Regions from separate parts of the Jeotgalibacillus sp. JSM ZJ347 genome, predicted to be linked through region 1. Evidence: predicted binding sites of a transcription regulator. Region 1 holds the regulator's gene; the other holds the start of a gene.
What was found. The regulator LexA, encoded in region 1, represses DNA repair genes until DNA is damaged. The targets are predictions, from matches to a motif close to CGAACATATGTTCG.

Region 1 (3,427 bases):
GCCGGAAAGGTGAAGCAGGCTATAAAGCAGCATCGAGCCATGACCAGCTGAAAGAACGAAACGGTCACGATCGAACCAGTCCGGATTCTTCGGATTGTGGTTCATGAACTGAGTCCATAAAGTATATGCAAATGGCGCAGCCCCCATAGGAAGTCCCGGATGCCCCGAGTTTGCTTTATCAATTGCATCAATTGATAACGTTCTGATTGTGTTAATTGCTAAATCATCTGTCTTGTTAAACATCATCTACATCCTCTCTAAACTCACGTGATACGTCTTATTGTACAAAAAAAAAAGAGAGATGTACAAACATCTCTTCTTTTCTACAAAAAACTTCTTACTCCAGGTAAAAACCGGAAACATTCAGTTCATTTTATTCCTGTTTTTTGCATCTTTAAGTTTTTGTGGAGTGACATCCTGGCCTTCAGGATCAATGACAGTAACATTTTCAATCGTTTGTTTCATTGATCCTCTAAACGCCTGTAAATATTCCTGTCTTAGAGCCTGCTGTTCATCTGCTTCAGCTTTAGTAAGAGTATCTTCTTTTGATTTTTTTGACAGTTCATTTATTCTTTTAATTTTATCTTCAGATAACATGTCTTTCACCCTTTCTTTCAGGTAAGCTTCTATGTATGTTAAAAGAAAGGTTTAAGTTTGACAAGTAATTTGTTTACGTTATCTCTGATTCCATATACTCAACATACCTTCTATGAACAGTTGCTTTAGACACAGGGTGTCCAAGACCTCTTAATACAGATGCAATTTCCTGAAATGTTAGCCCATTCCCTCTCAGCCTGACGATCTCATCGACTGGTATTTCAATCTTTTCCCTACCTTCTTTGTTTCCACGGTTCTTCAGATTTCTATGCGGTTTGAAGCCCTGCTCTACAGCACGCCTCATTCCTCTTTTAATTTTCAGGTTATGGAGTTTCCGCTGATGCTCTTCCACCATACTCACAATTTGAAGAATCATTGAATCTGATTCAGACAGCTGAAGTTCCCCATCATGTGCAATGGTGAATATCTTCACACCTTCTTTTTGCAATGTATGTAAAAGTGCAATTTTAGCGTTTCCTCTTCCGATCCGCGTCTCATCCTGAATTAAAAGACCTTCAGCATTAAACTCCCGAACCTGCTCCAGCAGCTCAAATACACCTTCACGATCCAGATCAAATCCACTTTCCTTTTTACTAATAATCGAAACTACCTGATAGTTCATTTTATCGGCAAGGGCAATCAGTTCCTCTTCCTGCCGTGTAAGTGAAGTTTCCTGAGTTTCTTTTTCTGTACTGACTCTGCAGTAAATAATTACTTTCAACACGTTCACTCCTTAATTCCGTTCAGATGCCAGGTGAATCGCGTCTTCACTGAATTTAAAAGCTTCCTCGGGTACCGGAAGCTTCAGCTGTTCCCCTGTGACAATTTTATGGGAAGATAGCCCATTATATTCAGTTACCCATTCAATAAACCCTTCCGGGGACATCGAAGTATGACTTGAGTATTCTTCAGCATACGCCCAGAGAGTATCTCCTTTTTGAACAGTTATTTCTGCATAGGTTGCATCACTGTTCGCTGTGTTCGTAAAGACAAGAAATAAGCTGAAAAAAAGTGCAGTCACCACGAATAGAATAACAAATGAATATTTCCTCCACAATCCTGTCATAATTAACCGCCTCCATCGAATATGTGTTCGCTTTTGTTAACTTGAGTATAATACGAACATTTGTTTTGGTCAACACAAAAACTCGAACTTATGTTTGTATTTTTAAAATCGCTATGCTATAATTTAGAAAAGTTTCAAACTGAAAAGAGGTGCTGCAGTGTGAAGAAATTATCAAAACGACAGCTTGATATATTAAACTTCATTAAACGCGAAGTTCAGGATAAAGGTTATCCACCATCTGTTCGTGAAATAGGTCTTGCTGTTGGGCTGGCATCAAGTTCTACAGTACATGGTCATCTTGCGAGACTGGAAAGCAAAGGGTTAATCAGAAGGGATCCAACAAAGCCAAGAGCGATTGAAGTGATCTCTCTTGAAGAAGAAAAAATCCCTACTCAGCGTGTAATAAACGTTCCGCTTGTTGGTAAAGTTACTGCCGGATCACCTATTACTGCTATTGAAAATGTAGAGGAATACTTCCCTCTTCCCGAGAGACTTGCCTCATCGGATGATGCCGTGTTCATGTTAGAGATCATGGGAGATTCTATGATAGAAGCCGGAATTTTAGACGGAGATCTCGTCATCGTAAAACAACAAAATACTGCGAATAACGGAGACATTGTTGTAGCAATGACAGATGAAGATGAAGCAACGGTAAAACGTTTCTTTAAAGAGAAAGATTATGTAAGACTACAGCCTGAGAATTCTTCTATGGCACCTATTATTTTAAGTAACGTTTCAATACTTGGAAAAGTAGTAGGCGTTTACAGACAGGTTCATTAAAAAAGCAGAACGCATTGACAAATTTGTCAATGCGTTCTGCTTTTTTAATGATGCCTGATCTAAACATCTTAATCTATTCATCAAGCACTTTTTTAATATAAGAGGAAACTTCCCCCGAGATCTCTATTGGTAGCATATGTCCCCCGGAATCGAACATATGCGTATTACATGTTCGTATTTTATCACCTGCCTTTTCAAGCAGCTTATACGGATCATAAATAACTTCATCTCTTCCAACTGCAACGTAGACAGGCATCATTAACGTATCCAGTTCAGCTGCTTTAAACAGTTTCGGTGGTGTCATTACATACTCCCAGCTGACATGCTTCTGTCCAAGGTAATAAAGGTTAAACAGCCGCTTATGCTCTTCCGTTTTCTCCCTGGTCAGCCAGCTGCAGAAATGATTTTTAATGACGGTCTCATTTGGAATCATGTTCGTTAATAACAATCTGGAATAGAAAGAGACATTCATTCTTTTTATTGAAGCAGCAGGAGATAATATAATTAGAGATTTCACTCTATCCGGCTTTAAAATGGCGTAATTAAGTGCGTGCCATCCACCATTGGAATGGCCGATCATCGTTACATTCGCTATGTTTAGAGCATCTATTAGCTCTGTTATCCAATCAACATAATCTTCCCGTTCATTTAAATGTTCCTTTGTGTTGCTGTTATTAAACTCTCCTAATACATCGACAAAGTAAAGCAGATAGTCTTCCGCTAAGTTTTCAGCACATCCATACCATTCTGCAGAACTGAAACCAAACGCATGAAAAAAGATGAGCGGTTCTTTTTGCCGATTTCCGCATTCCAGAACTGAAACGTCTCCAAACTTAGTTGTAATCTTATTATCTTTATATGGTATCTTCCATAACTTCATGACCTCTTTATATGCGGATTGATACTGATTATATCCCTCTATTGATTTAAATCCTTTATATGATTCAGCCATTATCATCCCCCCTTACCGTTTATATACCCAGC
Region 2 (3,427 bases), on a different contig from region 1:
ATGTCTGCTACAAGTGCAAGATCTGTCAGGAATGCGATCAGACTCTTATCATCGCTTGCTTTTTCAAATTCTTTCGTTACAGACAGAAATTCATCTATGTTTTCAAGTCTGCTCTGTGATTCAATCGTTTTTTCAGCCTGTAGCGACTCACGGTAGCCCGACTTATCAATAATATCTTCCACCAGTTCAGTCACGGATAAGTATTCCTGCATCTGAGTGAAGTTCTTAATAAAATCACGGAACTCCAGCACTGTCTTCGCAGCTCGTCCGCTCAGTCCGATAAAGTCTGCAAGCTCAAGCGCATTATACATAGACATTTCATTGTCTCGTGCGTAGTTTGCAATCTTATCAAGCGAAGTTGTACCGACACCTCGCTTTGGTACATTAATAATTCTAATCAGGCTGATATCATCATCCGGATTTGCAACCAGTCTCAGATAAGCCAGAATATCTTTGATTTCTTTTCTGTCATAGAACTTTGTACCGCCAACAATGGTGTACTCAATATTCGATTTCATGAGTACTTCCTCCATGACGCGGGACTGTGCATTGGTTCTGTACAGAATCGCAAAATCAGATGGCTTTCTGACACCTGAGCGGACCAGTTCATTGATCTTACCAGCAACAAACTGTCCTTCTCCCTGTTCACTGTCTGCACGCACATACGTGATTTTCTGTCCGCCTTTATTATCTGTCCACAGGTTCTTCACTTTACGGTTCGGGTTGTTTTGAATGACTGCATTCGCTGCATTCAGGATCTTTTCAGTTGAACGGTAGTTCTGCTCAAGCAGAATGACTTTTGCGTTCGGATAATCCTTTTCAAATGACAGGATATTCGTAATATCTGCGCCTCTCCAGCGGTAAATCGACTGATCTGAGTCACCGACTACGCATAGGTTTTTAAAGCGTGACGCCAGCTGCTTTACAAGCAGATACTGCGCTCTGTTTGTATCCTGATACTCATCCACGTGAATATACTGAAATTTTCGCTGATAGTTTTCAAGCACTTCAGGTACGCGTTCAAATAAATGAATCGTCTGCATAATCAGATCATCAAAATCAAGCGCTGAATTTTTGCGCAGTCTCTTCTGATATTCAGAAAACACTTCACTAATTGTCTGGTCATAATAGCTGCCTGTATCTTTTGCGAACTGTTCAGGCGTTGTCAGCTCATTTTTTGCAGAGCTGATTGCAGCAAGTATGCCGCGCGGATCAAATTTCTTCGGATCCAGGTTTTTATCTTTCAAAATACGTTTGATCACTGACTGCTGATCTGTTGAATCCAAAATGGTGAAATTGCGGTTATATCCGATTCTGTCAATATCTCTTCTTAAAATCCTCACACACATGGAGTGAAATGTTGAAATCCAGACATCCTCAGCTGCTCCGCCAAGAATGCTTTCTACACGGTCTTTCATTTCACGCGCAGCTTTGTTGGTAAAGGTAATCGCCAGAATGTTGTATGGGGCTACACCTTTTTCGATCATTAAATACGCGATCCGGTGTGTCAGTACTCTAGTCTTCCCGGAACCTGCTCCTGCCATAATCAGCAGTGGGCCATCAGTAGCTTTTATTGCTTTTGCCTGCTCAGGGTTCATCCCGTTCAGCAGACGATCTGTTAAAAATTGCATCGTTGCACCACCTCGAACGTTTGTTCTTATTATAGCCCGGATATTTGCTTCCGGACAACTTTAATTTAAGCTTCCTTGAAGATGGCTGATGATTACAGCGAGAGGGGGACGCTTTCCGCGGCCGGGCGGTGAGCCAGCAGGCTTCGCCATACTCTGTCTCACCTGTCCCTTCCTGCGAGCCGCCCCCTTACGCTTCAATCAGCAGCTGTGCAAAAACAGAAACTGTCTTTAATAAAATACTAATCTAAAACTGTTTTCAACGCTTCTTTCAGGTCGTCATAAATAATGTTACCGACCACGATGACATCAGCGTGTGCTGCCATTTCCTTGGCTTCCTTTTCGCTTTTAATACCGCCACCGTAAAACAGCACTGTATTTGTTAATTCTTTGCTGACCCGTTTTACAAGTGACGGATCTCCGTAGGTTCCACTGTATTCCATATAGAAAACCGGAAGTGAAAATAGATGTTCAGCCATACGGGCATAGGCAATGACCTCGTCATCACTGATTGCTGCATCCGCTCCTGTTAATGATGCTGCTTTACAATCCGGATTCAAAATGCAGTATCCTTCTGCAAGAATCTCCTCCCAGTTCATCAGGTCACCATGTTCTTTCACTGCTTCATGATGAAGGCCTTTAAACCATTTCGGGTCCTCTGTATTTAAAACGGTCGGGATAAAATATAAATCATAGCCCGGTGTAATGGCTTCAAGTGCCGATACTTCAAGCACACACGGCACGGTATATCTGCGTACTCTTGCCATGAGATCAAGTACGTTTTCAAGTGTTACGCCATCAGAGCCGCCAACCATGACTGCATCTGTGCCTGATTCACAAATTTGTTCAAGTGCTTCATCAGTTATTTCTTTATTAGGGTCCAGTTTAAATACATGCTTCCACTCCCGGACATCGTACATCCCAAATCCTCCATTCGAACACTCATTATCCGTACTATTATAGCACCGAAAAACTGACTCTAAAAGAGAAGTGGGGATGAAGATATGAAGTGTTAAAAAACCTCCTGAAATGGAGAGGTTTTCTAGCATATTGGCTCTGATCTCCGTTTCAAGCGGACGCTTTCTGCGGCCGGGCGGTGACTCCGGGACGATTAGAGGGCAGCTGAGACCCCGCAGCCGAAGGCGAGAAGGCTCAGCAACCTCCGTCCGGAAAGCGTCCGCCTGAAGCGCAGCGAAACGATTAAAGAGGGCAAGACACAATGTCCCGCCCCCTTAAAAATATTACGCTTTATCTTCCTCGCTGTCACCACTCTGATGAACGCGCTCAAGCACCATTGCATACGTATCATTGCCATAATTCAGGCAGCGCTTTACGCGCGAGATCGTTGCAGTGCTTGCACCGGTTTGTGTTTCTATTTTATGATAAGTATTCCCTTCGCGCAGCATACGTGCTACTTCAAGGCGCTGAGCAAGAGATTGTATTTCATTAATTGTGCACAAGTCATCAAAGAATCGGTAGGCTTCGTCTTTGTCTTTAAGTGAAAGGACGGCTTCGCATAGCTGGTCCAGTTCCTTCCCTCTTAACTTATCGATTTGCATCAGACAGATACAGCTCCTTTTAAAAGTATTGCAAGAGCAAACGTGTGCTCAGCTAAAAATAGGACTCTTTTACATTTTAACGCATTATCGTTGGAAAGAGTACCGTTTTCTTCTTTACATCATAGATTCCGCGCTGTGTCACCCTTAAATAAGGTAAGTGAGTTGAAGATAGAAATAGCAATGTATACACAGGATCATCAAAACAATACCCGCATTCCTTCAAAACACAGCGCAGTTTCT

Region 2: pcrA (DNA helicase PcrA) is a predicted target of LexA. The motif match lies at 1,645-1,658, and genes of this name have one in related genera.

The regions. Positions count from the first base shown of each region.
Region 1 is NZ_JBISEN010000001.1:662,456-665,882, forward strand. It holds gene tkt (transketolase) at 1-243, opposite strand, end outside; gene ACH6CZ_RS03460 (DUF896 domain-containing protein) at 364-597, opposite strand; gene ACH6CZ_RS03465 (YneB family resolvase-like protein) at 671-1,318, opposite strand; gene yneA (cell division suppressor protein YneA) at 1,331-1,663, opposite strand; gene lexA (transcriptional repressor LexA) at 1,823-2,443, shown strand; gene ACH6CZ_RS03480 (alpha/beta fold hydrolase) at 2,517-3,395, opposite strand.
Region 2 is NZ_JBISEN010000006.1:63,707-67,133, forward strand. It holds gene pcrA (DNA helicase PcrA) at 1-1,631, opposite strand, end outside; gene pcrB (heptaprenylglyceryl phosphate synthase) at 1,871-2,548, opposite strand; gene ACH6CZ_RS14535 (YerC/YecD family TrpR-related protein) at 2,870-3,187, opposite strand; gene ACH6CZ_RS14540 (adenine deaminase C-terminal domain-containing protein) at 3,264-3,427, opposite strand, start outside.